3 regions of the Chitinophaga defluvii genome follow, and region 2 is predicted to be linked to each of the others. Evidence: riboswitches for the same ligand, from Rfam matches in the RefSeq annotation. Region 2 holds a riboswitch; each other region holds the start of a gene.
What was found. Region 2 has a riboswitch for S-adenosylmethionine ahead of ABR189_RS03220 (peroxiredoxin family protein). Riboswitches for the same ligand answer to the same signal wherever they lie in the genome.
Positions count from the first base shown of each region.

Region 1: it holds a riboswitch for S-adenosylmethionine, as region 2 does, so the genes downstream of both, ABR189_RS26460 (trans-sulfuration enzyme family protein) here and ABR189_RS03220 (peroxiredoxin family protein) in region 2, are expected to answer to the same signal.
Region 3: it holds a riboswitch for S-adenosylmethionine, as region 2 does, so the genes downstream of both, ABR189_RS09905 (trans-sulfuration enzyme family protein) here and ABR189_RS03220 (peroxiredoxin family protein) in region 2, are expected to answer to the same signal.

Region 1 covers NZ_JBEXAC010000002.1:3,111,092-3,121,462, reverse strand. The annotation lists gene ABR189_RS26495 (efflux RND transporter permease subunit) at 1-959, opposite strand, end outside; gene ABR189_RS26490 (efflux RND transporter periplasmic adaptor subunit) at 1,008-2,144, opposite strand; gene ABR189_RS26485 (TolC family protein) at 2,163-3,494, opposite strand; gene lipA (lipoyl synthase) at 3,843-4,739, opposite strand; gene ABR189_RS26475 (hypothetical protein) at 4,776-5,609, opposite strand; gene ABR189_RS26470 (OsmC family protein) at 5,858-6,271, shown strand; gene ABR189_RS26465 (DUF2851 family protein) at 6,339-7,628, opposite strand; SAM riboswitch class I at 7,818-7,936, shown strand; gene ABR189_RS26460 (trans-sulfuration enzyme family protein) at 8,124-9,302, shown strand; gene ABR189_RS26455 (homoserine dehydrogenase) at 9,385-10,371, shown strand, end outside.
Region 2 covers NZ_JBEXAC010000001.1:839,638-850,008, reverse strand. The annotation lists gene ABR189_RS03255 (ABC transporter permease) at 1-211, opposite strand, end outside; gene ABR189_RS03250 (ABC transporter ATP-binding protein) at 255-977, opposite strand; gene ABR189_RS03245 (ABC transporter ATP-binding protein) at 1,014-1,928, opposite strand; gene ABR189_RS03240 (HlyD family secretion protein) at 1,933-2,832, opposite strand; gene ABR189_RS03235 (TolC family protein) at 2,864-4,126, opposite strand; gene ABR189_RS03230 (TetR/AcrR family transcriptional regulator) at 4,175-4,783, opposite strand; gene ABR189_RS03225 (hypothetical protein) at 5,047-5,529, shown strand; SAM riboswitch class I at 5,772-5,872, shown strand; gene ABR189_RS03220 (peroxiredoxin family protein) at 6,113-7,408, shown strand; gene ABR189_RS03215 (YceI family protein) at 7,546-8,196, shown strand; gene ABR189_RS03210 (cytochrome-c peroxidase) at 8,409-9,377, shown strand; gene ABR189_RS03205 (TonB-dependent receptor) at 9,448-10,371, shown strand, end outside.
Region 3 covers NZ_JBEXAC010000001.1:2,629,054-2,639,424, reverse strand. The annotation lists gene ABR189_RS09930 (response regulator) at 1-1,304, opposite strand, end outside; gene ABR189_RS09925 (response regulator) at 1,542-1,979, shown strand; gene ABR189_RS09920 (redoxin domain-containing protein) at 1,991-2,629, opposite strand; gene ABR189_RS09915 (hybrid sensor histidine kinase/response regulator) at 2,884-5,061, opposite strand; gene ABR189_RS09910 (NAD-dependent epimerase/dehydratase family protein) at 5,358-6,329, shown strand; SAM riboswitch class I at 6,410-6,523, shown strand; gene ABR189_RS09905 (trans-sulfuration enzyme family protein) at 6,733-7,914, shown strand; gene ABR189_RS09900 (dicarboxylate/amino acid:cation symporter) at 7,911-9,140, opposite strand; gene ABR189_RS09895 (NirD/YgiW/YdeI family stress tolerance protein) at 9,350-9,706, shown strand; gene ABR189_RS09890 (sulfite exporter TauE/SafE family protein) at 9,715-10,371, opposite strand, start outside.

The DNA.
Region 1 (10,371 bases), on a different contig from region 2:
GGGAACGATTTTTTCAGCTGCTCCATGGTAGCTACTACCGCTTCAGCTGTTTCAATCGCATTACTACCCGGTGCCTGGTATACCAGCAGATAGGATGCTCTCTTCCCATCCACAAAGTTATTACCTGCATAGTTAAACTTACCTAACTCTACGCGGGCTACATCCTTCAGATATACCAATGTTCCATCACTGGGGCGTGTTTTTACAACGATGTCCTCAAATTCCTTCGGTGTTGTCAAACGTCCTTTTACAAATATGGTATATTCAAAAGTCTGTCCGGTTTGCTGCGGTGGTGCCCCAATGGAACCCGCCGTAATCTGTGCGTTCTGTTCCTGTAATGCGGCACGGATATCATCAGCAGTAACACCCATTGCGGCCAGCTTGTCTGGCTTCAGCCAGATACGCATACTGAAGTCATCCGCACGGGTAAAGATATCTCCCACCCCTTTAGCTCTCAGCAATGCATCTTTTACATACACGTTCGTATAGTTATCCACAAATGTGATATCGTGTGTTCCCTTAGGAGAATACATTGCTACCAGCATCAGGATACTGGGATTACGTTTTCTAACGGTAAGCCCCAAACGCTGTACTTCCTGCGGCAATGTAGGCTGTGCAATACCTACCCTGTTCTGTACATCCAGGGCAGCAATATTGATGTTGGTACCTACCTCAAAGTTTACCGTCATACTCATCGCACCATTACTGGTACTGTTACTCTGCAGGTAGGTCATACCTGGGGTACCATTCACCTGTACTTCTACGGGTGTGGCCACCGTTTGTTCTACCGTCTGGGCATCTGCACCGGTATAAGTTCCGGTTACCTGCACCGTTGGCGGGGAAATTTCCGGATACTGCCCGATAGGCAGTGTCATCATAGCCAGCAGCCCTACCATTACCAATACAATCGATATAACAATAGCGGTTACTGGTCTGCGTATAAAAGTATTTGCAATCATCTTTCCTGCTGTTTTAACCTAACGATTCATTTTCCGGCTACCACGGGGTTATTTACCCGGCGCCTTGGCAGGCTGCTGTGGTATACCTATCTGTATCTTACCGCCATCGCGTAAGCGCTGGAAGCCTTCTGTGATCACTTTATCTCCTTGCTGTACACCTTCCATAATCACTACCTGGTCTTTCAGCTTAGGCCCTAAATGTACTTTGTGCTGCTCTGCAATGCTATCCTTTGCTATAAATACAAAGAACTCACCCATCTGCTCAATCACCGCCTTGTAAGGTACAATCACCCGCTCACCGGACTGTTCATTCAATACCATCAATACGGCGCTCATACCATCTTTCAGCTCATCCTTCGGATTCGCGAATTCGATCCTCACCCGGATAGTACCTGTTTGATTATCTACACCACGATCTATTGCGATGATCTTGCCGGCTTCTGTATAGGCCACCCCGTTAGGCAGTAATAAGCGGAAAGTAGAATCCTGTGCGCCTACTGTTTTGCCTTTGAATGCGGCAAAACGCGGGATATCAGATTCATTTACCACAAAATCTACGGCAATGGGATTTTCTGAAGAAATGGTGTTCAGCAAAGTGGAACCAGGGCTGATTTGTGCGCCCAGCTTCACCAGTGATATCCCTATCCTTCCGGTAAAGGGGGCTTTAATTAAAGAGTAGTCCAGGTCGGTACGTGCTGCAAGCAAACTGGCTTCTGCGGCGGCTACCTGGCTACGGGTGGTTTCCAGCGTAGCGTCTGCATTGTCTAATGTCTGACGTGCAATCGCATCCTGCTCGGCCAGCTGATGATAGCGGTCGGCATCTTTTTTAGCACGGTTATAGTTAGCCTTGGCGCTTTGAATGCTGGCTTCTGCCTGGCGGTAAGCGGCTTCATATTTCCGGCGGTCTATTTCATATAATGTTTTTCCTTTCTGTACTACCTCTCCGTCCTGGAAATAAATACCCGTGATAAAACCTCCTACCTGTGAGCGAAGTTCTACCTGGTTTAATGCCACCACTGTGGCGGGATATTTATCATAATAAACGGCTGATCCCGTAGCTGCTGGTACCACATTTACCGGCGTAGGCGGCATGGCAGGAGCACTTTTTGTGGCCGGCCCATTACAGGCTGTCCAGGAAAGCAGCCCAACAGTGCAAGTAAAAACAATGTAATTCTTCTTTTTCATATCCGTTCCGGTTACCATTTAATAATTAGCTGTTAAGGTTCCTAATGCTTTCTGCAGATCTATCTTGCTCGACAGTACCTGGTACATAGCATTAAAATAATTGAGCTGCGCAGAACGCAGGTCTGTTTCTGATATTATCACATCCAGATAGGTTTTTACACCTGCCTTGTATTGTAACTGCACCATGTTGTATACGTCTTTGGCTACTTCCAGGTTCTCTTTTAATACCGTATAATCATTCAGGTTACTCCTATAAACAGCCATTGCAGCAGTATACTGGGTATTGATCTGATTTTTCAGAGTAATAAAATCCCAGTCTATCCGCTTCAATTGCAATTCGGCCTGACGTATATTATGAATACGTTTGGACCCCTGGAAAATAGGTAAGGATAACTTTAAACCTAAGAGTGAATTCGGATAGTTGTGATCATACAACTTGGCAAATTCATTATGCTGATAGGCAAAGGAGTAGTTTATAAAAGCAGATAAAGATGGCAGAAAACTCCACTTATTATATTGCAGATCCGCTTTCAGCAAAGTTTGCTGTGTTTGTAATAACTGGTATTCTATCCGGCTCTTGTAATCTACCATAATGGCGGTGTCGGCAGCCAGCTGGGAGGTTACCTCTGTGGTATCATATACCAGCGACAGCTCGCTTCCGCCGGTAGGATAGCCCATCAATTGTTTAAGGTATTCTATCTTGGCAGTCAGTTGCTCCTGGGCACCTTTACGCTGCGCCCGGGTATTATTCAATGAAATGGTGGCCCGCTTGTAATCTATTTTGTCTACCACCCCACTTTGATACTGGTTGTACGCATCTTTCAAACTACGTTCCAGCCGCACAACATCTTCATCCAGCACTTCTATCTGCTTTTTGGTAAGCAATACATCATAATACCCTTTGCTCACATCAGAGATGACATCGATGCGGTTGCGGGTAGAATTCTGCCTCACCTGTTTACGTACGTCCCTGGCGGTATTACTGGCCAGTAACAGGTCGCGGCTAAACAGGTTCTGATTCAGTGAAAACAACGCGGCCGATGAATTGGTTACCCCTATTTTGGTGGGCTGGTTCTGAAAAAACGAAGTAGGCAACTCCAGGTAATGCTGGATATTATAATCCAGGTTCACCTGCGGATACCAGTCGGCCAGTTTACTCTTAATCGTTCTTTCGGTGATTTCTTCATCCAGCTGAGACTGCTTCAAAACGGGCTGATGCGCTAACGCATACCGTATACAATCCTCTACAGTGGCTTGAGATAATAGTGAATCGGGGGACTGCTGTGCATATATACTACCCGTGAGGAATAACATACTAATCACAACTACCGGAAAAAATACTTTCTTCATAAAAGGCTTTTGTCAGTCAGTTCTTCTTTGTACCAATCAGAATAAATGATAGCTGTATAAAGAGGGGATAAAATTATATGCCGAAACGTATAATCCTCTTATATAGATATCATTATTGTTTATACGCAATAGACAATATCTATCAAGCGTCATTAGCATTTCCCATACGGGCTACGCCTGCAACTTTTTTTGTTACGCTTCCATTAAAACAGGTAGGTTCAGGTTTCCTTAAAGAGGGGATTTATCGGAGACCTCTTTTTTTATTGAGGAGCAAAGATAATGTTCTATTAATAAAAAATCACCCATAAAGGGTGATTTTAATGTAATGTTTACAATGCTGTGAGTAATCTATTGTGGACGACCACTATGAATATGTTTCTCTGCATGATAAGATGACCTTACCAGCGGACCCGATTCTACATAGTCAAGTCCCATTGCATAGCCAATTTCACGGAGTTCGGCAAACTCATCCGGGTGTACAAAACGTACTACCGGAAGATGTTTGGGAGTAGGTTGCAGGTACTGGCCTAATGTTACAACGTCACAACCGTTGTCGGTTAAGTCCTGCATTGCCTGTACCACTTCTTCTTTTGTTTCGCCCAGTCCCAGCATAATGCCGCTCTTGGTACGCATACCACCTTCTTTTAACCGGCGTATCACTTCCAGGCTGCGATGGTATTTAGCCTGTATCCTTACCTGTTTGGTTAAACGCTCTACTGTTTCCAAATTATGGGAAACAATTTCAGGAGCTACGTCTATCAAACGCTGAAGGTTTTCCCATTGTCCGCGAAAATCAGGGATCAGCGTTTCCAATGTAGTATCCGGATTCAATGCACGGATGGCTTTAATGGTATTTGCCCAGATGATAGAGCCACCATCTTTTAATTCATCCCTGTCTACTGAAGTAAGTACGGCATGTTTTACTTTCATGATATAGATGGCCTCTGCTACACGCTGGGGTTCATCCCAGTCTACCGGCTCCGGCCTGCCCGTGGCGACTGCACAAAAACCACAGCTACGGGTACAGATGTTTCCTAATATCATAAAGGTAGCAGTACCGGCTCCCCAGCACTCGCCCATATTAGGACAATTACCGCTTTCGCAAATAGTATGTAATTTATGGGTATCTACCAGTCCTCTTACCTGCTTATAATTTTCTCCTATCGGGAGCTTCACGCGCAGCCAATCCGGTTTTTTAACTCGGGTGGCGGCTGGTTCTGCGGCTATTACGGGTAATTCTTGCATCGCTGATTCCTTTCTTTTAAAAAGCAAAGTTACTACTTATCTCCTATTCCATCGCTTACCAAACTGCAAGCTTACATATGCATTGAAAAAGAACTGTTTATGTTTATTATCCAATTCTACCATAATAGGCACTTCCTTGGTATAGTACTCTGCATTCACGCCCACTTCCAGTGCACTCACCACTTCATTGAAATGCGCCCAGTCAAATCGCATACCTGCTCTGGCATGTAATCCCGGTACCAGTTTAATTTCGCCCCAGCCCTTGCCAAAACCGGCTCCTCCGATAATGTCTGATGGTTTGATAAACGAAGTATCATACGTGGTGCCCGTACCATACTTCACCTGTATGGCACCTCCCGTATTCGGGTCCCGGATGTTCAGGTAATAAGGCTTCATCAGCCCCAGGGAGATGCCTCCATAATAGATAGCACTCACTTCTACCCCATTCTTATTACCTTTTCCTCCTATTAGGTACCGTTGTCCTATGCCCAGCTTTGCCTGGTAAAAATTGTTCTGCTTCAGGAAAATATAAGGCTTCTCAGAATAAGACTCTCCCCATGGACCGGTACCCAGGTATTCTCCGGCACGTTTATGCTCATGCGGGTCTTTCTTTTCTGCAAACTCAAACTGAAAGTAATTGACGATCTTCCGGTTCTTACGGTACCCCATTTCCAGAAAACCTCCCCAGCCATCCGTATTTAACCGGCCTCCTATAGAAAAATCACGCTCATACATATTTTCCCCTTCTTCTCTTTCCTTAAAGAGGGAAATACGCTTTAACTTCTTTTGCTCTTTCTCCTCTTTCTTCGATTGGCGGGACGGGTTATTGGTTTGCGCCTGCAAACTGCCGCCGATTAGTAGTAAAAGCAAGAATAAGTGTAATTTTTTCACAGTAATGGGCTATTATATATTTAATAAACGCTTGTTTTATAGTATTGTTACAAACCTACAGGTTTTTTTCTTAAAATTAGTTGCTGTCAGCCCACAAGGCCTTCGCTTCAGCTCCACAAATCCCCACCGGTATCACTATTCCCGGATGACTGTTCTATACCCGCTCACTGCCTGCCATTGACCAATTAATAAAAATACATTTATTTTACATTTCCAATCTTAAATAAATGACCATGCAAACCGCACAGATAATATATACCGGAGAACTTCGTACCACTGCTACCCATCTACAGTCTGGCACCGTCATAGAAACAGATGCGCCTGTAGACAACAACGGTAAAGGCGAACGGTTTTCTCCTACCGACCTGGTAGCTACGGCTTTAGGCTCCTGTATGCTGACTATCATGGGCATCACTGCCCGCCAGCACCAATGGCAAATTGAAGGCACCCGGGTAAGTATTCAAAAAATCATGGGCACCGAACCCCGCAGGATCACTGGTGTAAAAGTGAGTTTCGACTTTCCTGAAGGACACCAGCTGGGAGAAAAAGAAAGAACCATCCTCGAAAGAGCAGCACTTACCTGCCCGGTGGCCAAAAGTGTACATCCGGATATTTTGCAGGATGTAACGTTTAATTGGTAAGCTGTTAGCGGTTAGCCATAAATCATGATGGCCAGCTAAAGGCTAACAGCCAAAAGCTAATAGCTTTTTAAAATATGCCCTCCCGCAGCAATTTGGTACCTATTGCACATTGCAGGCAGCGCTTTTCGTCACAATAGTATTGTTTCAGCTGTAATAACGCCTGCGATTCCAGGGCGCATCGCTGGGGTACTCCCATGGTGTGCCATCCGGCCGTGATTTTATTCTCTTCTGCAGGTAGCTGGCTGAGCAGATGAAGGGCCTTTTCCTGGTATTCCCGGATCCCTTTTTGCTGACCATAAAGAAATAGTAGCGGCAATACCGTATTAATCAGGATGTTATGTACTGCTAAACGGGCAGGACGGGAAGTTTTTTCAACAGGATGATCAAACCGGTAATGAGTTTGCCAATACGCGGATGGCTGTACGGAAAATAATTGCTCCAGTGCTGCAATCGTTTCTGTTTCCAGAATCCTGGAAAATAAATGAGAGGATTGGTGTAATAATCCGGCAAAAGTGGCAATACGCATACTCGGAAAAGAGGCGGGACGCATGCGCAGCCAATTCCATGCATAAGGTACCAGCGGCTTCAACTGGTACTTATGCTGCAGATAGTGATATTCTTCCTGGAGCTGACGGGGATACTCCTCTATAAACGCTCCTTTTAACAACCCAGCCTGCCCGAACAATAATGCCTCCAGCTGCATTAAACCAGGCCTGTGCCGGATCAGTAAGTGATGCGGTAAAGATTGTGCCAGCTGTAAAAAGGGAAGGGCATTTACCGGTGTACCAAAGCTCTGGGCTACTGCCCAGTAGCATACCTCTTCCCAATTGTATTTGTTGTATACCAGCCAGGCCTGCATATTACTGGTTTTCCGCTCCCATCGCTCGGCCAGTAACCGCTCTTTCCAGCTATACCAGGTAAGCAATGGTACCTTAGCTGCTCCAAATGCACAGGGAACAAAACGAAGTGATTGTCTTAACTGCTCATACCTCTTTAATAACAATTTGGGAATATGCTCCTGCAAAACAATACAAGGCGTATATGGAGCTACCGGCGCGGCAATGTCATGCTCAAATACCACATGCAGGATGATATTGCTATACCGGGGATTATGCTGGTGCCCATGCCGGAACCAGTCAGATGTTTTAAGATGCAGCTCCACATTTCCCATCCATAAAGTATCGCCGATCCTGAGCCTCGCAGCAGTAAAATCAGGCCCTTCATGTTGATTGTGCTGTCCGGGATGCATCACCTGCACCTTTTCGCCGCTTACTGTAGTAAGCCCTTCCTGGCTAAATAAACGGAATTGCCAGATGTGCTGAAATAACTCTTCTGTGAGTAGGGGGTTAACACTCATTATATTAATGTTTAATTGTTGCATGCTTCCGGCTTATCCGGCATGACAAATTCCCGGATAGCTGATTTCAGTTAAAAAAACATCATAAAAGGAGAACAAAGTACCAATTTACGTAAATAAAATTAAATTTGATACCCATTTGGAAAATTCACCAAAGTACGCTTACCTTTGCACGCAGTTCTTTTACATGACTTATCCAGAAAGGCGGAGGGACTTGGCCCTGCGATGCCTTAGCAACCATCTCGTTGTAAAACGGGAAAAGGTGCTAATTCCGGCTTCAGTATACCTATACTGGAGATAGATAAGTTGGCAGAGAAACATCTTCGTTCCTATTAAGATTATTGAGCTCTTCCAACAACCGGAAGTGCTTTTTTTTTGCCCATACCCCTCCTTTCTCAAAGATTTGTTACGTTAAAACAAGAACATTTGCGGACATACGTGAATGAATGACATGGGCTATCCGTACCTTACGGATAACCACTAAAAAAACAGCACATGAAAACAGCTACACAATTAATACACAGCATTCCCATCGATGAGCTGACAGGCGCTATCTCTGTGCCTATTTATCAAAGCTCCACCTTTGTACAGGAATCGCCGGGCATTAATAAGGGCTTTGAATTTTCACGTGCCAACAATCCTACGCGCAAGGTACTGGAAGACCTGATCTGTAACCTGGAAGAAGGATATGCGGGCTTTGGCTTTGCCAGTGGGATGGCGGCTATTGACGCGGTCCTGAAACTGCTCAAAACAGGAGATGAAATCATGGCAGTGGAAGATACCTACGGTGGTATTTTCCAGGCATTCAATCATATGTTTGACCGGTTTGGTATTAAAGTAAACTATGTGGATACCAGCAACACAGATAAAGTACTGGCAAATATTACACCCAATACCCGCATTATCTGGCTGGAATCTCCTACCAACCCTACCCTTAAAATATCTGATATCAAGTCTATCAGTAAAATAGCCAAACAACATAATATCCTCCTGGTAGTGGATAATACCTTGTCCACTCCTCTGGTGCAGCAACCTATTGTATTAGGGGCGGATATTGTGATCCACAGTGCTTCTAAATACCTGGCGGGACATACCGATGTGATTGCCGGCCTCGTAGTGGTCAACAATAAATCCCTGGCCGATCAGATACGTTTTAACCAGAATGTTTCCGGTGGTATCCTCAGCCCTTTTGAAGCATGGCTTACGGTGAGAGGGATCGAAACATTATGCCTGCGCCTGGAAAAACAATGCAGCAATGCTATGACTGTTGCTACCTGGCTGGCAGCCCACCCGGCGGTTGACAAAGTATTTTATCCTGGTCTGGCTACTCATAAAAACCACCACATCGCCCGTAAACAACAAAAGTATTATGGGGCTATGGTAAGCTTTTCCCTGAAAAATGATAACATTAAAAATGCCATCCGCATCGTAAATGCTACTAAACTTTTTAAACTGGCAGAAAGTTTCGGAGGAGTGAAAAGTATGCTCAATCATCCTGCTACCATGACCCACCGGGTTATCCCGGAAGACTTCCGTAAAAAGGCCGGACTCCAGGACTCCTGCATCCGCCTGTCTGTTGGTATTGAAGATGCGGAAGACCTGATCAATGATCTCAAGCAGGCACTGGAAAAATTAAATCACCCGGCCGGCAAACAGATTACCATTTTACAGTAATACACCATTCAGCAAAATAAAAACAGCTTACAGCTACCGGCGCAAAGCCTGCAGCTCATCAAACCAGAAGTATAAATAAAGTATGGAAAAAAAAATCATCAATTTAGGCATTTTTGGATTCGGATGCGTAGGACAAGGGTTATACGAAGTACTCAATAGAACAAAAGGTATTAATGCCCGTATCAAAAAAATATGTATCAAAGATCCTTCTAAACCACGGTCTATAGATTCCAGCTATTTTACTACCGATAAAAATGAAATACTGCAGGACCCTACTATCGATGTGGTGGTAGAACTGATCAATGATACGGAGGCGGCTTTTGAAATTGTAAGCACTGCACTCCGCAATGGCAAAGCAGTGGTAAGTGCCAGCAAACGCATGATCGCAGAAAACCTCCCGGCGCTTTATCAGCTGCAGGTAGATAACAAAGTGCCTTTCCTCTATGAAGGCTCCAGCTGCGCCAGCATTCCCATTATCCGCAACCTGGAAGAATATTATGACAACGACCTGCTCAATGCAGTGGAAGGTATCTGCAACGGCTCTACCAACTATATACTGACAAAAATTTTTGAAGAGAACCTGAGCTTTGAAACTGCGCTGCAACAAGCACAGGATAAAGGTTTCGCCGAAACGGACCCTACCCTGGATATAGAAGGCTACGATCCTAAGTTCAAAATCGTTATCCTGCTATTACATGCCTTTGGCACTTTTGTAAAGCCGGAAGAAGTGTTCAACTTCGGGATCCATCACCTGAACGATTTTGATATCCAGTTTGCCAAACAAAGAAACTGTACCATCAAGCTGATCGGTAACTGCCGCCGTCAAAACGGAAGCGTATTTGCTTATGTACTGCCACACCTGATTAAAGAACATAACCTGCTGTCGGATGTGGATAACGAGTACAATGGTATCCTGCTGGAAAGCGCATTTACCGACAAACAATTCTTTGTAGGTAAAGGTGCTGGTGGTACTGCTACTGGTAGTGCCGTATTATCAGATATCTCTGCATTGCTTTATAACTACCGGTATGAATACAAAAAGATCAAACAAGCTAACCAACCGGCATTT
Region 2 (10,371 bases):
CGGAGGCAGTCATACGCTGGATCAGTTGCCTGCTATATACATCTCCCGATTGATCCAGTACCGCTATACTTGCATTTTTTATTTCGTTGGTGATAGCAAACCCGAACAGGATGATCTGCACAATGGGCATCCCAAACAGGATAAGCAGTGTACGCTTATCCCGGAAAATGTGGTAAAATTCTTTCTGTGCAAAAACCAGGAATTGCTTCATTTCCATTAAAAATTAACCATGATGAATTACAACCATTGCGGTATTACTTTCCTCTTGCCAATTGCAAAAACACATCGTTCATGGTAGCAGCCCCGAATTGATCTTTCAATACCCTCGGCGCCCCCAGTGCCGCTATTTTACCATCTACCATGATCGATACCCTGTTACAGTATTCTGCCTCATCCATGTAATGTGTGGTTACAAAAACGGTAACACCTCTGTCGGCCGCCTCATAGATCAGGTCCCAGAACTGCCGGCGGGTAATCGGATCTACCCCACCCGTTGGCTCATCCAGGAATACGATAGACGGGTTGTGTATAATTGCGATAGAAAAAGCCAGCTTCTGCTTCCAGCCCAATGGCAATGCACTTACCAGCTGATTAGCCACCTGTGGAATACCCAGCTTCTCCAGTAATTGTCCTGTCTTATCCTTTATCTCCTGATTACGCAAACCGTAGATACCTCCATAAAAACGGATATTTTCCTTCACCGTCAGGTCTTCATACAAGGAAAATTTCTGGCTCATATAACCAATACTCTTTTTCACCTGTTCCGTTTGGGTGTACACATCGTATCCCGCTACCTGTGCGGTGCCGCTCGTAGGCTTCAGCAGTCCGCACAGCATGCGCATGGCCGTCGTTTTACCGGCACCATTGGCCCCCAGGAATCCAAAGATTTCTCCCTGTTTCACTTCAAATGTGATGGCATTGGTAGCGATAAAATCGCCGAATTTTTTAGTAAGTGCTTTGGTAACTATCGGATCCATGCTGATAACTAAATAAGTAATGATCAAATAATGTACTTAACGGCTTTCCATCATTTCGATAAAACAATCTTCAATACCCGCAGCAATTGGAAAGATGTCCAGATCTTCATGCTGCTTCCCTTTCAGATAATCCCGCAGCAGCTGTTCATCCGCCTGATCATTTTGCAGGGTCAGGTGCAGGTATTCTCCAAATGCATAGCAGCTGTGGGTATGTTCAAACCCGCGCAGCTCCTGCAGCAAATGATACATGTTTTTAGCCCGTAATGCCCACATGGGTTTGGAGAACTGTGCCGTAATATGCTGAGGTGTATCAATCCCCATTATTTCCCCTTTTTGTATCAGGGCTACACGGTCGCATAAGATGGCTTCATCCATATAAGGCGTAGATACGAGGATAGGAATACCTTTTTGCTTCAGCCGTTGCAGCATCTCCCAGAACTCTTTACGGGAAACGGGGTCCACCCCGGTAGTAGGTTCATCCAGGAATAATACTACCGGTTTATGAATCAGTGCACAACATAATGCCAGTTTTTGTTTCATTCCTCCCGATAACTTCCCGGCAGGCCTGTTTTTAAAAGGTTCAATCTGCACATAGATGTCGCGGATCAGGTCATAATTGGCAACAATGGTGGTATTAAAAATGGTAGCAAAAAAGTGCAGGTTTTCTTCCACCGTAAGATCCTGGTAAAGAGAAAACCGCCCCGGCATATACCCTACTATCTTTCTGATTGCTTTATAATCTTTTACCACATCCAGGCCATTTACCGTAGCATTACCTTTATCCGCCAAAAGTAAAGTGGTGAGTATGCGGAATAAGGTAGATTTCCCTGCACCATCCGGCCCTATCAATCCAAACAATTCCCCCGGCTGTACATCAAAAGAAATATCCTTTAGTGCCTGTACAGCGTCAAATTTTTTATATACACCGGTTACTTGAATAGGAGTTCCCATGGTATTATGGTTTTGAGAATTGTAGTTCTCCCGGCATGCCTATTTTGATACTGCCATCATTCTTTACTTTTACCTTAACAGCATATACCAGGTTGGTCCTTTCTTCTTTGGTCTGTATTACTTTAGGCGTAAATTCTGCTGCAGCAGACACCCAGGTGATGGTCCCCTTCCATTCCCGGTATTTCCCTTCCGGCGCATCCGTCAGCACTGTTACAGGCGCTCCTATTTTTACCTGTCCCAATTGTTCTTCACCTACATAGGCTCTCAAAATAATTTCGGACAGGTCAGCTATTTTATAAAGTGCTTTACCATAGTTTACCACCTCTCCTTTTTCCACATATTTAGTCAGCACTGTTCCGTGGAGGGGATTGGTGATGCGGGTTTGTGACAGTTGGTCATTTACCTGTGCCACCTGTGCCTGTAAAGGTTGCGTTTCGGAAGTAAGTCCGGTGGTTTGTGTTTGCAAAGAAGAGGCCAGGGAGGTATATTGTTTTTCCAGCACTGCTATCTGTGCATTGATATCATCCAGTTGTTTTGATGTTGCAGCGCGGGCATTGAGCAGGTTGGTAATACGTTGCTGTTCTCTTTTCTGTGTAGCGATCTGTTCGCGGATTACCTGCAGTTGCGGACCTGCATCTGGTCTTTTGCTGAGTACTGCTTTAATATTTGCCTGCAGCTGCGTCTTTTTCAGGTGCAGCTGTGTAGAATCAATCCAGCCTACAATAGTATCTGCAGGTAATATCATGCCTTCTTCCACACCAAACACTAATATTTTGCCGGTACCTTCTGCGGAAACAATGGTTTCTACTGCCTCAAAATTCCCGTAGGCATCTGCTTCATGTTTATTGGACTTGCAGGCCATTAAGGCAGTAGCCAGTAGTATTCCCGTAAATGTTGTTTTCATGATGACGTGTTTTTACAAAAACAGTGAGTGCTTAATATCCCTGAATAAGCTGGTAGTTGATATGTGCCATAGCCAGCTGTATTTCGTGTGTGCTTTGATTGATGTGGGCCTGTGTTTCCGCATTCAGGTCCGACAGGTAATCGTGTACGGTGATCACGCCATTATCCAGCTGAGCTGCCGCAGCTTCCTTTACCCTGACACGCAGCGTAATGATCTCCCGGTCTTTATCCAGTATTTGTTTCAGCTGGTCTATTTCTGCCGCCTGCTGTGCCAGCTGCACCCTGGTATTGAGCGTAAAAGTAGCTGTCTGGCTGGCAATATTCTTTTGCTGTAATGCCAGCACCTGTTGTTCATTCCGCTGATACCGCCAGTTCCATAATGTCCAGTTGAGCCGTACACCACCCGTATAAAAAGCTGCAAAATCAGTATTCAGCATATTTAATCCGGGACGGCCGTATCCTCCCTGTACAAAGGCGCTGATACGCGGCAACTGCTTGCTACCCGTTAATGCAGATTGTTGTTTGAGTACATCTGATTGTAAGCGATACAATTGCAGTTCCGGCCGGTTGAGTGTATCCGCAGGTGTAGCTATTACTACTCCGGGCATTACCAGTTTTATTGCAGACACTACCTGCTGGCCGATAAGCAGCTTTAGCACTTCTATCGAGGAGCCTTTGGAGGATTGCGCTGCAATCTCCTGCTGGTTTATCTTTAATAATTCTGCCTGTAAAAGGTCTACATTAGAAGGCAACACAGTACCATTATTGACGCCTGCAGTCAGCTTTTCTATTCTTTGTTGCACATCTGCCTGCGCCTGACGGGAAGCAGCGATATACTCTTCCGCCAATAATGCACTGAAGTACACCTGCGTTACCTGTTGTTTCAGGCGATATAGTTCCACTTCTACTTTCTGTTGCTCTGATTTTTGCTGCAGGGATTGTAATGCTTTTTGTTCACGGGTAAATCCGCCGTCATACAGCAGCTGCTTTATATCTATGGTGGCTCTGTACTGGTCTTTAGGCAATACAGGAATCGTCATGTTAGGAAGTTTGATGGGGATCTGTGTTACATCAGACTGATAAGTAGCTTGTCCGTTTAATTCTGCCTGTGGCAGATAGGCCGTGTTGCTGTTTTTGTTTTGCCATTGCAGGATCTGGTCCAGCACCGTTTGCTGCTTCAGCAATGGGTAGTTTTCCCTGGCCAGTTGCTGGCATTGCTCCAGCGTAAAAACAGTGCTATCCTGAGCGCTGGTTTGAGTAGCTACTAACAATAAGCACCAAACGAACTTTTTCATTATCAACTATTTTATTTAACTAAATGGTTAATAAGCAAATAAAAAAAACTACGGCCTCAACGCCGCCAGAATAAACTCTACCAATACCCGTTTGCGATCTTCCATTATCATACGGAACTGCACATCATCTATCTCAGCCACTGCCTGAAACAGCGGTTTGGCAACAAATGGAAATACGCTCATGGAGAGGATATTCATCACCAGCTGCACCGGACTTATTTTCCGGATAGTGCCCTTTTCACCTTCTTCCACAATTTCTCTCATAAAAGCAGCTACATTAGGAAATCCTACCCTGGCTTTCAATTCCCTGATGAACATTTCCGGATTCTGCGTGATTTCATGCAGAACAAATAAGGGGAGTTGCGGATTAGCCGTTAAAGCTGTTATGTAATTCTCTATAATTGCCTTAATCTTTTCCGGAAAAGGCATCTTCGCTGCCAGGATAGTATTCAGATTGGTCATGACCTTATTGATCGCTTCGTTAAATACTATTTCAAACAGCTTATCCTTGCTCCGGTAGTAATAATGCAGCATTGCTTTATTAATCCCGGCCTCATCTGCAATATCCTGCATACGCGCACCTGCCAATCCTTTTTTTGTAAAGATCTTCTTGGCTGCTTCAATAATCTGTTCTTCCGTATTTTTTTCCGCGTTCATATCAACTAATATGTTTAACCATTTGGTTAATACAAAAGTAATACTAATTCCTAATCTGCCAACTTTTTTTTGAAAGGGCTATTCAGGGATTAGAAATTGGGCACATTTATGATGTAATAATTAAAAAAACTACCAGTCAACACAATAATATCGCAGGTACCCACTAATTGTTTTTTAAATATTTAAGGTTAAATTTGCGATATCCTTATACTGTATTTGAACAACCTGTAAACAGGTCATTTAAAAGACCATACTATTATTCCATGAAGTATTACCAACTTTTGCCAATTATCTTGATTTGCCTTGCCGCTTGCCATCAGCCCGATCAGTCAGCACAGGAAAATGCCACAGACGTTCCGCTGGCAGCACAAAGTACCGCTGCGTCAGGAACTTCCAATATAATTACCATTACTACTCCCTGTGCTATTTTCTGTACACCGGACAGTACAAAAATTGAAGCCATAGAAAAAACAAATACAGACGAAGCTTTTTATACGCTGGCTGATGACAATCTCAATTACATGGCTGCCGACAAAGAATTGCTGGAAAGCAAAGGCATTAAAATCATAGATGTTACGAATAATAACACTTTACATTTTAAATTGTCGGATGGCACCTCTCATAAAATAGATATGAATGATCCGAAGTATGGCTGGGAAATATTTTTGTTTGACGGAAAAACAATGCCTTTCAGGGCTAATATCAATGATATTCCAGCCAGCCTGAACAGCTATAATATGGAATAGGATCTTAAAAATTAATGATATTTAAAAAGTCCGGTAGCATTTTCATCTACCGGACTTTTTATTTTAATCAATACATCAGGCTCCTTAAGTCCTCTGCTCTCCTTTTATGAATTACCTGCTACACCTGCTTTTATCATGGATTATTATTAGTCCATAAAATTTATAGACTATTATTTGGAAAATAAAATAACCCCACCTATCTTTGCACTACCACTCTAATTAATCACCACCATTAATTAGTTAATTTATACAGAAGAAGGGAGAGTCAGGCTCTGCGAACTTCTAGCAACTTTCCTACCCTGGAATAAGTGCTAACCTGGTAACGATATGTAAAATATAAATTGACTAACCATGAACAACAATCATTACCACCGCAACTGCCACCGATGTTGCATTTACTTCACCCGGCCAGGGAGCGCTTGTTGCTAAAAAGCCTTTCTCCGTTTATTCAGGATGTGTGAGCATGCAGGAATGCTTGTGTCCTATCTATTTGCCATTCCGCATCAGGAATGAACGGAGTAGCTATGGCCACAATCTACTCCCCTGAAAACCAAAGTCATTTAATCCAATTAAAAAATCAACTATGAAAATTAGTAACCGTCTTGCTGTAGCAAGCCTGCTGGCTGCTTCCGTATGGAGTACCGCCGCACTGGCTTCCCCCAAAAAGCCCTTTATAAAAGAAGGTATCTGGCGTGGGGTATTTACCATTAGTGAATCTGAAGTTCCCTTTAATTTTGAATTAAAAGGGAAAGATCCTGAGCATGCTGTATTTACCCTGCTGAACGGATCCCGTCGGGATGAGTTCCATGTAAAGCGCATTGGTGATGATTCACTCTTCATTAAAATGAATACATATGATGCCGCACTGGTAGCCAGGATAGCATCTGATGGAAAAATCACAGGGGAATACCGCAGCCTGGTGCCCAACTTCCGGGGCAATGCATTGCCTTTCACCGCAGAGTATGGCAAGTCTTACCGCTTTGCTGAACCAGGCACAGCCAACCCGCCTGCGTATGACCTGTCTGGTAAATGGGACCTGAAAATATATAGTAAAGAAGCCACTCCAAACAGAATAGGGTTATTAAAACAAAATGGTAATAAGCTCACCGGGGTGATCCTGTCTGTGGTAGGCGACAGCCGTGAACTGGAAGGTACGGTACAGGGAGACGAATTTGTATTATCCGGCTTTACCGGCCCCAGCCCCATCTATATTAAAGGAAAGATTAATGATGATAAATCCCTTTCAGGGGAATTAAGCCTGGGTATTTACAACAATATCAAATTTGATGGTGAAAAAAATGCTGCTGCCGAACTTCCTGATCCCTACAAACTTACCTACCTCAAAGAAGGGTATAAAAAACTTGACTTCACTTTACCCGACCTGAATGGGAATAATGTATCTCTCAGTGATGAAAAGTATCAGGGAAAAGTAGTCATTGTGGAAATCATAGGTACCTGGTGCCCTAACTGTACCGATCAGACCTCCTTCCTGGCGCCCTGGTTTCATAAAAACAAAGACCGTGGCGTAGAAGCCATTGCCATTGGGTTTGAACAAAAGGATGATCTGGAATATGCCCGTTACACCTTGGGTAAACTGAAAGAAAAATACAATATAGAATATGATATTTTGTTTGGCGGTATTGCTGATAAGAAAGTGGCTTCAGAAAAGCTCCCCGCGCTCAACCGTATGATGGCGTTTCCAACCACGATCATTATTGACCGCAAGGGAGAAGTACGTCAGATCCATACGGGCTATACCGGAGAAGTTACCGGCACCTATTATAAAGAATATGTAGCCAAATGGAATAAAGATCTGGATGCGCTGCTGGCAGAACCCATACCTGCAGAAAAAACAGTAGTGGCCAGCAATGGACATTAATGCGAAAGCGCCCCTGATCTGTCTGGTAGTTTCCTTTTTCCAAATCCTGTAAGGCTGTTCCGATAGCCTTACAGGTACTAGCAACACCAACATTCATTCGATAATATTTATATCACCACCAGCTAACAATACCATATATGCAACGCTTAAATTCTCTTGCCCTGATTGCTGTAATATTTGTTTTAATGGCTTTTACCGTTCAGATATCCCGGCAACCAGCTGCACATAAAAGCACCGTTAACAATCCCGCTCCTGCTAAAATCACTACTTTCCTGGTAAACAACCAGCAGAGCAAACTTACGTGGACAGGCAAAAAAGTGACCGGCGAACACTCCGGTAACATCAACATCAACGGAGGTACATTACAGGTAGAAAACAATGCCCTTAAAAGCGGCACCTTTACCCTGGATACCCGCACTATTACCAATACAGATATTACAGACCCGGAAACCAGGAGTAAATTGCTTACCCATCTGAAAAGTGATGACTTTTTCTCCGTAGAAAAATTTCCTGTTGCCGAATTCACTATCACCGGTGTTACTGCAAAAGGTACGGGAAAATACGACGTTGCCGGTAAGCTTACGATTAAAGGTATTACCAACAACATCACTTTTCCGGCAACTATTGCTGTGGCCAACAACAAACTTTCCGCAAAAGCGAATATTAAAATAGACCGTACCAAATACGATATCAAATTCCGTTCAAAAAGCTTTTTTGAGAACCTGGGCGACAAAGTTATCTATGACGATTTTGACCTGGATGTTGTACTGGTAGCAAGCGCACAATAAACACTGTATAAAAACCAACCATTATCTAAGCAGGTTGTTATCATACCCCTGGAGTAACATATCATTCCAGGGGATATGCTAACACATCCGGAATCCCCCTGAAGCAACTTCCATTTTACATCCTGTTTAACAGGCAGGATATACCTGCCCTAAAAGGCTGCAAAGCCTTTAACAGGAATCGTATTGCCTGAACTCATCAACCATTGCTAAGCATGATCATAAGAAGAATGATATTTCTATTGCTGGGTGGCCTATCAATAGCCACACTATTGGCAGGTTTTCAAACAAGCCGGAACAACAATACGCCGGTTACCAAAGCTCAGTTGGGAGAACAATTGTTTTTTGACAACATCCTCTCTAAAGACAAAACGCTCAGCTGTGCCTCCTGTCATTTGCCGCAATATGCTTTTGCAGATACGGTTGCCTTCAGTAAGGGAATTAATGGTACACCCACTACCCGCAACACACCTGCTATTACCAATTTATCCGGCAGGCCTAACTATTTCTGGGATGGCAGGGCAGCTACCCTGGAAGAACAGGCATTACAACCTATCATTTCTCCTGCAGAGATGGGCTTACCTATACAGGAAGCAGTTGACCGGCTCAATGCAGATGTAGTTTACCAGCAAGCTTTCCGGCAGGTATTCAATACCCCCGTTACAGAAAAGAACCTGCTCCAAGCTATTGCAGCATTTGAACGTACCCTGGAAACTGCCAACAGTCCGTATGACAGGTATATCAACGGGGACGATCATGCGATGTCCCCCGAAGCCATCCGGGGCAGGTTATTGTTTATTGGTAAGGCCAACTGTAACAACTGTCATTCCGGTGAAGATTTTACCGCAGACCGCTTTAAAAACATCGGTTTGTATAATGGTAAAAACCTACTGGATGCAGGCAGATTTGATGCCACCAGGGATACTGCACACATGGGCTTTTTTAAGGTACCCGGCTTAAGGAATGTAGCTGTTACAGCACCATACATGCATAATGGCATGTTTAAAACACTCCGGGAAGTGATTGCATATTACAATAAACCGGATGTAGTTGTTCATGATGGCATTAACCGCGACCTGTCACTTAATGCACCACTAAATCTCAGTGAGCAGGAAGTCAGTGATCTGGAAGCATTCCTGGTAGCACTTACAGATGACCGTTTTGTGAAGAGGGTCGCTCATTAAACCCAGGAAACATCAGGCATTGCCAACAAAACATCATTGCTCATAGCTAGCAGCTCTAAAAAAGATACACATGAAACAAAAAATACACCTCCTTTTTTATACGCTATTATTCATCATACCAGCTATTGCACAGGAAAAGGTTATCACCGGTGTGGTAGTATCTGCACGGGACAATACACCACTGGCTGGTGTTTCGATCGTAGTAAAAGGTACGGGGCAGGGAGTAAGCTCCCGTAATGATGGCACCTTCCAATTAAATGCCCCTAAGGATAGTGTGCTTATTTTCTCCTTTATCGGATACCATTCCCAGGAGGTCATTACCGGTAATAACAAAAGACTCTCTGTATCCTTACAGGAAAACAGTAAGGCCCTCAGTGAAGTACAGATTGTGGGGTCTCGCAGTGCTAACCGCACCAAGCTCAATTCTCCGGTACCGGTAGACATTATAGATATCAGGACATTACAGGAAACAGCCCCACAAACCAGTATTACACAGTTATTGCAGTATGTATCACCTTCCTTTCATTCCGTAAATGGTAGCAACGCCGGTGATGCCGGTTCAGCACTCAATCTGGTACAATTAAAAGGGCTGGGAGTAGATCAGTTATTAGTACTGGTAAATGGTAAAAGAAGGCATAAAAGTTCCAATGTAAACTGGGGTGGATTAGGTAATGGCGCTACCGGTTACGATCTGAATGCTATTCCTGCAGGTGCCATAGAGCGTATAGAAATATTAAGGGATGGCGCAGCAGCGCAATACGGTTCTGATGCCATTGCTGGTGTGATCAATATTGTGCTCCGGAAAAAGACAGATGAGCTGACAGTAAGTAGTACTGCCAGTACCCGCCGACGGGGAGATGGATTAAGCACGCGTACCAGCGCCAATTACGGTGTAAAAATCGGAAACAATGGCGGGTACCTGAATACTACTGCAGAATTTGCTACCCAGGCAATATCACTGCAGCCCGGCCGCGATGATGCGGGTCTTTATAAC
Region 3 (10,371 bases), 1.8 Mb from region 2:
ACAAAATCTTCCAGGGCGGTATGGCTTAAATCAGCAAGATCTTTATCACCAAGCAGGGTTTCACTCATCTGCGTAATCCCGGTTTGGATCCATATTTTATTTTCATGGTTGGTACGAAGGGTTTTGAGATCATCCCTCATCTGTACAACAGCATTGCCCAGCATATCCTGTTCACTGCGCGGCCGTACATCAATATTAAAATTTCCCTTACCTATAGATTCGGCCGCATCTGCCAGTATTTTATTGTTATGGTTGATCTCCGAGAAAGACCTGGCAAGGCTGCCAATGGCGTCTTTGGAATGAATATCTACTTGTATGTCTGTAGCACCACCAGCAATCTTGAGGGCGGCAGTTCTAAGTAGGGCCAGGCTATCGGTAATATTGCCAATAGTGTAAAAAACAATAAAAATGACAGCGGCTACAATCAGCACCAGGAATACGAAATATTGGGTCTTTAAATCATTTTCCTTCGTGTAAATAACGCCGGCATCCTTATTCACTTTTTCTATCAGCTGCCTTTGTACAGTTTTTAGCTGGTCCACTCCCTGGGCAGATATATCCCACCAGTTATCCGGCGGGAGGGAGGTGTCAATTTTTCCGGATTGAATGGCTTTGCTGATAAAGTTAATGGTAGTACTGAAATCTTCTCCCTCCTGTACTTTTTTGAAAGCGGCGATAGCTGCCGGGGTAGCTTTATCATTAAATTCTACCATTAACGCCTGGTATATGTCGTAATTGTTTTCCAGCCTGCTGAAGTCTTCCATGAATGCTTCCTTGCGAAGCAACAGGTAGTAATAATCCATACGCATCATTCCCAGGTAAGTGGCCATTTGTGCAAGCAGGTTTTGCCCGTTCATATCCTGCTTCAGTGTTTTGAGTACATGAATATCAGGGGTAGGGGGCATGCTTAAAGCATTGAGCCGTAGAATAAGCTGGGAATAATAATCTATGACATCTCTTTGGGAAATGGTTTTGTTATTGACATCCTGCCGCTTTTTAGCCAGGTTGTCTAAAAGCGCATATTTGAAGAAGTTAACATCATCTATCAGCACTTTGGATTTTAAGGCTGCTATTGCGGCATCTGTCCTGGCACGTTCCTGCGTAATATCCGTATTACCTGCCAGCAGGTAGTTTACACTGGCCCTGCGCTCCATATGGAGTTCATCAGCCAGTTGCATAATGGCAGTGGATTTTTCAATCTGCAGCAGTAGTTTGTTGATCGTGGTAATTTCCTGACTTTGCCGGTCAAATATCTGTATGCCGAAAAAAACAAGACAGACCAATGGAATAATGGCAATCAGCATTAATTTCCTCTGTAGTGGAAGTTGAGTAAAATACCTGTTCATGTGCCGGATTAATAGTGATGCAGTGTGCAAATATAACAACTGGCGTGCCGCGTTGTAAATATTTGTAATTTAAATAATTTAAAACTGGTTTATAATATTAATGTTAAAATACATATTGTAAATGCGTCTTAAATTAGCGAATAGCACTTCTTAAAGTAGCCGCAAAATCATAGATTTGCAAATATTAAAATTGATATGCAGAATAGCAATAAATATAGCTCAGTGCTTTTAATAGACGACGATGTGGATGATCGTATGATATTTGGAGAGGTACTGCAGGAAATTGCCCCCGGTATCATCTATAACGAAGCGATTAATGGGGAAGATGCATTATTAAAACTGGAGGCAGACGTGCTGCCGGATATTATTTTCCTCGATCTGAATATGCCCCGTATCAATGGAAAACAATTCCTCGCGGAGGTACAAAAAATGGACCACCTGAAACATATTCCGGTGGTGATATACACCACTTCTTCTCATGAACTGGATCAGCGCGAAACTAGGGAGCTGGGGGCTGCCGGATTTCTCACCAAGCCTAATAGCCTGAAAGAATTAAATGACGCGCTGATGGATATCATCAAGGGAAATACTGCCCTGGAGTTCCGGCGCAATTTCCTGCCTTATATCAAATAACAACAGGGATTTTACTGTGCCTTTCTATAGGTATATTCTCCGGTGGTATTGTATACTGCAGTGAGTAATTCTCTTGCAGGTAATGTCTTCTCAAAATAGGGATCTACAAAATCATAGGTGATCTTTTCTAATGGAGATACCACATAAACAGCAGGAATAGGTACGTCTGCATTAATACCGGAAATCCTGTCCCAGATAGGATCAGATTCAGCATAAATACCAAATTTCTTGGCAATTTTATTGTGCGTGTCATGTGCGATGGGTAATGTGAGCGACTGCTGTGTTACCTGGTATTGCAAATAGGCCTTGTCTTCTGCTGATAGTAGCAATAATTGTCCACCCATTACTTTGATATCTTCCTGTAAATCCTGTAACGCGGCTAACAGACGCTGGCCGTAGCCATTCCAGTGTACAGAATAAAATGCAATCACCAGCGGGCGCGTTAGTAAAGTTTGTATGGAGGTAATGCCGGCAATATCTTCCAGCAGGCCTCCATTTACGATGTGCTGGCTGCTGTGAATGGAGAATAACGGAGCGGTATCGCCCTGTTTTGCGGGATTAATCTTTGTAATACTTCTTAATTTCTTGGGGAAACGTTCGGGCAACGGTGCCTCCAGAAAATCCGCATATCTGTTGTTGATAATGAACATATTCAGTTTTTTAGGACGTTTGCTGCTGGCATACGTCTGGTGGTTGGGAATGATTTTTACGATTTACAGTGTAAAGATAAGGGGAATTTTTATTAGTCCACTAATTAAGTAGGGTATTTGTGTAAAAATATTTTTATCAGTAGGAAAAGTGCGGGTGTTTACCACCTGGAAGAAATGCTGCTGACAGGCCATAGATATGCTTTCCGGACATATAGTGACCGGATATAGAGGAGGAGGGGGATGCTGGTTGTGGATTACTTTAGCACCGGGGTAGGCGACTTTTGAATATGTATGTTGATCTTTTCCAGGATATCTTCTTCCCGGTAAGGTTTTAGAATATAGTCATTCAATCCCGCTTTCAGGTAAAAGTCCAGATCTTCCTGTAATACATTGCCGGTGATAGCAACAATGATAACACCTGCTTTGTTTTTATCGTTCATCCCCCTGATTGTCTCTGTCAGGGCAATACCATCCATGCCTGGCATATCGATGTCAGTGAGCACCATATCATAATGATGTTGCTGGTACAATTCAAAAGCCTCTTCACCACTGCCAACAATTACATAATCGGCATTGATCCTGTCGAGCAGCAGGGCCAGTAGTTTTCTGTTCAGGATACTATCGTCTACCACCAGTAATTTGAGTCCATTAGGTACCTTGCCTGGTACACGAACCGGTTCCTGTGCATCTGTAGAAGTCTTTTTTACAGGAGTAATAGTTGGAATGATTGTTTTGTAGGGAATTTCAAAGCTAAAAACAGATCCTTTACCTACCGTGCTGGTTGCCTGTATTTTTCCGTTATGGAGATCTATGATCTTTTTAGTGATATGGAGCCCCAGGCCGCTGCCTTCCTGCTTGCGGGGATTGGCATTCCCGCCCTGGATAAATTCTTCAAATATTCTGGACAGGTCTTCAGAATTAATACCTATGCCGGTATCTGTTACTGAAACTTTAAGCAGGGATTGGCCTTCTTTATCCGGGTACAGTGATGCATTGACGGTAACACTACCGTGTGTAGTAAATTTGACCGCATTACTTACAAGATTAGTGATGACCTGTTTTAAGCGGAATTCATCTCCCAATAGCCGGGTATTAGCCGGAAAGTAGATGTTGGTATTCAGTTTCAGCCCCTTGTCATGTGCTAATACATGCAGGCTTTTGGCTACCTCTTCAATAGTCTGTTTTGGGGCGAACTCAGACAAGTTTAAAATGGTTTTATCAGTTTCCATTTTTGTAAGGTCAAGGATGTTATTAATGACGGATAGCAGCATATCTGACGAAAGCTTTATTGCTTCTACTGATTCTCGTTGATTTTCATTGAGTTTACTTCTTCCAAGCTGTTCTGTATAGCCGAGTAGCGAATTAAGCGGGGTCCTGATTTCATGGCTCATCGTAGCAACAAATTCAGTTTTCAGCAAAGCAAATCTCTCGGCCGATTTTTTAGCTTTCAACATGGCCAGATCATATCTGTATAACCGCCAGATGTTAAAAATGATGATTACTGACAGTAAAAATATAAAAGATATTTCCCAAATGGCACCTTTATCAATTTTATACAGCGTTTGATCAATATCCTTACTCAAAAGCAGCCGTCTTTTATCCGTTGCAGCAAGCACACTGAGCTTTAAATCCAGTAATAAATGCTGTAACTCGTTGAACAGCCGTTCGTTAGCTACTACCAGTTCATATTCCTTGCGATTGAGGTTCCTGTGATTGGCCTGTGCACTCTTGATAAAATTACTGTAATATTCCTGCACTTTCTTAAGCTGGGCATCATTATAAGCTTTGGAAGCCCGGCTGCTGTCTACCGCACGCTTAATAGTGGTAACCGCCTGTTTCTTTTGCTGCACCTCAACTTTGTTGGTAATAGCATCCCTGAGCCTGCCAAACAGCTTACGCTTTCCCTTTACAATCTCTGCAGATTCTTCAATAACGGTATCCACTTTTTCCCGCTGTACAAATGCCGGGGGGGCTACCGCAATTTTTATCGGTGCCTGCGCAGTAGTATCCCATTCCTGGGAAATGTTGAGCAGGGAATCTATAAATGATTTGCTCCGGATAAACAGCCTGGCTTTTGCTTCTTTTTCGCCCAGCAATCCCTGCAGATGTGCTTCAGTAGAATCCTCATTCTCTATTGCTTCCAGGTTTTCAGCTACATGCTGAATAGCTGCTGTATATTTGCGGAAATAACTATTATCGTAGGTAAGGGTATAAAAACGAAAGTTATTGTCTGCTGCATACAATGACTGAATCGCTTCATCAATATGACTGATATCTACTTTGGTGGCTACCAGATCCTTTACTACCAGCGTCAGCTGCTGCGTATTTTTCTTCCGGAAAAAGGCAATCATGAAAAGTGATACCAGTATAATTACCATCAGTATTAAAATGGCAAAGCGGTAAAAGACTTTCTTTTCATAATTTATATACATAAAACCGGGCCTTGTTATTTGATGGTAAGCATGATCAGGGTTATTGCCAATGCGAAGCAAAGCTAAAGCATTTTTTGTTTTTTATTAGTATGGATATCTCAATGCCATAGAAGCATTACAGCCTTTTAATAATAAATACGATATACATTATTTTTGCATATATAATGTAATAAATGTTTATGTGAATGTATCAGATTGACATTGCTTTAAGTGAAGGATAACAATAGAATAAATATACCGGGAAAATTTAAAATATTTTATATTCTCATTCGTCTTCCTCTTAAACCATAAATCAGATGAATATGCCATTTACCAATGATCAGGCTACGCCATTATATACCATTTTAGGGGCCGGTGGTATTATCGCAAAGGAATTAACCAAAGAGTTGCTGGCACACAGTAAGCGGGTCCGGCTGGTAGGACGTAACCCACAAACTACAGCCGGGGTTGCTGAGTTGGTGCCTGCGGATCTCACCGATTATGCACAAACCCTGGCGGCGGTAAAAGGAGCTACGGTGGTTTTTTTATGCGCCGGATTAACTTATGACCATAAAGTATGGGGCGTGGCATGGCCCAAGATCATGGACAATGTTATCAATGCCTGCAAGGCAGCCCAAGCCAGGCTGATCTTTTTTGACAATGTATATATGTATGGATTAGTCAATGGGAAAATGACGGAGGATACTCCTTACCATCCCAGTAGCAAAAAAGGAGAGATACGGGCACGTATCGCCAGCAAGCTGATGGAAGAGGTGAAAGCTGGCAATATCCGGGCGAGCATTGCCAGATCAGCAGATTTTTATGGCCCGGGGGCTTCCTCTACCGGCATCCTGAATATGCTCGTTATTGATAAACTGGCGAAAGGTAGCCGCGCTATGTGGTTGGGCAACGACCAGGTTACCCACAGTTTTACTTTTACCCCAGACGCCGGTAAAGGATTATTCCTCCTGGCCGAAAACAAGAATACCGACAACCAGGTATGGCACCTGCCTACTACTAATCCGGCACCTACCGGAAAAGCATACATTAATATGATCGCGGCACAACTAAACGTAAAACCACGATATATGGTAATGGGAGGAATGATGATGAGGATGGCAGGATGGTTTGATAACACGATTAATGAAATACGTGAGATGCTGTATCAGAATAATTATCCTTACATCTTTGACGCAACTAAGTTTGCTCAACACTTCAATTACGTGCCCTGCTCTTATGAAAAGGGGATCCAGCTTACTTTGGAGGCGCTCCACCAACCACCACATTAAGTAGCGGACAAAAAAAATAGGAAGCAATTGTTGGAAAATTGAAAATTCTTGATTTACCTTTGCTCCAGTTCTTTAAAAGTTTCTTATCAAGAAAGACTGAGGGAAATGGCCCGATGACGTCTTAGCAACCATCTACAGTACACTACTGCAGACAGGTGCTTCATCCATCCTCCTGAAAGGAGGAAAGATAAGTCAGTATTCAGGTTTACTTTACATTATTCAAAATAGAGAAAACTCATCTGGCTGCCAGGTGAGTTTTTTGGTTTTATACCAATGCCTTAAGGTTGGTATGACTTGTAAAGACCCGCTTTCCGCTCATCTTCCTCCTCCCGTACTTCTTTCCTGATAAGCAACACCACACACTGTTTAATCAATTTTATCATCAAACTAAAAAACACAACCGATGAGTACAATTACTGAATTAATCCATGCTATCCCTGTAGATCCGCAAACAGGTGCTATTGCCGTACCTATTTATCAAACTTCCACTTTTGTGCAGGAAGCACCAGGGATCAATAAAGGATATGACTATGCCAGAAGTAATAACCCTACCCGGGCAGCGCTGGAAAAAATCATAGCACAACTGGAAGGAGGGGCAGTTGGTACCGCCTTTTCCAGTGGTCTTGCTGCGATTGACGCTGTGCTTAAACTGCTAAAATATGGAGATGAAATAGTAGCAGTAGATGATATCTATGGGGGCGCGTTCCGCCTATTCAATAAAGTATATGAAAAGTTCGGCATCAAGGTGCATTATGTAGATACAGCAGATACACAAGCAGTATTCAATGCTATCACACCTGCTACCAAACTGATATGGCTGGAAACACCTACGAACCCCACCCTGAAAATATCGGATATCGCCGCTATTGCAAAAATCGCAAAAGCCAACCGATGTTTATTTTGTGTAGATAATACTTTTGCCTCTCCGGTATTACAACAGCCATTGGCGTTAGGAGCAGATATTGTAATACATAGTGCCACCAAATATCTGGGTGGGCATAGCGACCTGATTGCAGGGTTGGTGATTACCCAAACACAGGAACTGGGAAACGAGATCCGGTTTTATCAGAATGCATGCGGGGCTATTCTTTCGCCATTTGACAGTTTCCTGCTGATCAGGGGTATTGAAACAGTGCATTTGCGTGTAAAGCAACATTGCGCGAATGCACAGATAATTGCTGAATACCTGGAAAAACATCCGGCAGTAGAAAGGGTGTATTATCCCGGCTTACCTTCCCATCCCGGGCATGCATTGGCGGCCAGGCAGGCCAAAGGATTCGGAGGCATTGTCTCTTTTACATTGAAAACTGATACGGAAGAAGCGGCTACTGCCTTTGTAACCAGCACGGGGTATTTTAAACTGGCGGAAAGCCTGGGAGGGATCAAAAGTTTATTGTGTCATCCCGCCAGCATGACACATAAATCTATCCCTGCAGCAACACGCCGTACGGCAGGAGTGGCGGATAGCCTGATCCGCCTGTCGGTAGGACTGGAAGAAGCCTCGGATTTGCTGGCTGACCTGGATAGGGCGTTTGAAAAATCAGCCTTGATTTATCAGGAAAAGAGTACGGCGGTGAATGTTTAAGTGGCCACTCCTTTTTTAGGTTTTAGTACCCTGGTTACAAGCATTGCTGCAACCGTATCGCCGGTGGCATTCAGCAAAGTGGCCATTGGATCTACCAGAGTGCCAATGATCAGCAGGGCAGGGAGCACTTCTACCGGAAATCCATATACGGACATGGCCAGTAGTTCTCCTACATACCCTCCGTTAGGAATGCCTCCTTCTACGATGCTTACAATAACAGTGATGCCTAAGGCCAGCAACACAGCCTCTGGGCTGTTAAATCCTTTGCCCAGTATGGCAAAAGCAACAGCTATTTTAATTATAGAAGAGATACTGGAGCCATCTTTGTGGAGGGAGGCGCCCAATGGGATTACCACATTGCCAATATGCTCCGGCACGCCCATTTTACGGGATGCATCCAGGTTGGCAGGAATAGTGGCAATGCTGCTGCAGGTGCCTACAGCGGTAAGAGAAGGCACCATATTGTTCTTCCAGTATTTTCTAACGCCTGCTATACCTCCTGCCAGAAATGCATAACAGCTGAACCCTGCCAGATAGTAGAACAGGCCTAGCCCATAATAGAGCCCTAATGGTTTGGCATAGGCTCCAAAAAGTTGTGGCCCTACTACGCCTACCTGGTAGGCAAAGTAGGCGCCCAGCCCAATGGGTGCCAGTTTCATGATCAGGATGAGTAATTGTTTCATCACCTCGTTGCCGGCATACAGGAACCTGCGGAAAGGTGCCGCTGCTTCGCCGGCACGTAATACGGAAAAACCCAGCAATACCGCAAAGATGATAAAGGGAAGCATGTTTTTCCGGGTCAGCAATTCAAAAAACTCGTTTACGCTTAGTAATGAGGTAATCTGTGCACCTATACTTTGTTCGCTGATGGTTTCCGTTACTTTTAATCCTGCTGCCAGCTGCACCCGGATCGGAAAAATCCAGGTAGCTACGATGGTCAGCAAGGCGGCAACCAGGATAGTGCCCAGGAATACCAGAAACATAGCGGCTATTATCCGTCCCAGTGGCTGGGAGCGGTCTACCTGTGCAATGGCGGAAGCTATGGCAAAAAATACCAGCGGAATCACTGCCGTAAAGAGAAGATTCAGAAAAATATCTCCTACAGGTTTGATCACCGCTACGTCTTTACCGAAGATAAGCCCCAGGATACTGCCAACGGCTATACCTCCCAGTAATAACAAAATACCTGCATAGTTGCGGAGAAAGGAACGGAAACTGAGCGCCATACAGTGTAAGTTATTGGTATGCTTAATTACTATCAGCCTGTTTTATGAATGTACGAATTATCAGGCAGCAATACGGGTTCAAATACTTTGACGTACCTTTGCAATACGGATAACCAGGCATATTGAACATTTCAGATGCAGGTATTGTTTTAATATAAAGGAAACCGGATACTTTTCCATTGATAGTTAACAGATAAAACAAAATCAAAATGACGCGTTTATACCTATTAGTTACCTTGTTGTTGTTTACCTGCTGTGGTTATGCACAGGATAAATCACCGGGTGAGGCGCCTAAATGGTATACGGTAGGAGAGGCCATACGTTACGCCAGACAACTGGATACCGATGGTACTATTGTCAAAGTGAAAGGTTATGTCATGAAAAAGCTGGATAAGGAAACTTATTTATTCACTGACAGAACTGCTGAAATAAAAGTGGTGATCGCTGATAAATTTCTGCCTGCATTACCCTTTAATGAAAAAGATGAAGTAGTATTATCCGCCCGGGTAAACTATGAAATGAATAAACCGGCTATGCTGGAAGCGAAAGAAAAAATAGAGCTCTGACCGTTGTGTCAGAGTAATTTAGTCAGGAACCCATAAATACTTCTCATACTTACCAATATCACAATAATACCTACTGCTACCATGATACTTTTCGCAGAAATGCGGTTAGAAACTCTGGCAGCAATGGGTGCTGCGATAGCGCTGCCTATTACAAGCCCTGCAATAGCATGCCAGTGTACGGTATGCAGTACCGTAATGAAAGTAAGAGAGCTGAGCATGGCTATAAAAAAACGGCTTGCTTTTACAGTACCCAGAGAGGTACGTGGATTACGGCCTCCGGCTATCAGAGAAGATAATACAATGGAACCCCAGCCGCCGCCACCTACTGCATCAATAAAGCCGCCACCAAATCCCAATACGCCTATCTTTTTAATCTTTTTCTTACCCACTTTCCTGCGGGCGGATTGAAATGCTTTGGATAAGATAATACTGCCCAGGATCAATGTATAAAGCGATACCACTGGTTTGGTATACTGGCTGTAATGCTCAAGAGAAGACAGGAGGTAAGCGCCTATGACAGCACCGGCTATACCCGGAAATAACAGCAGCTGAAATAAACGTTTGTTAACATTTCCCATTTTAAAGTGCATCCAGCCTGCAATGGCATTGCTGAGTATCTCTGACAAATGCACGGCTGCACTGGCGGATGCGGGCGGAATACCCAT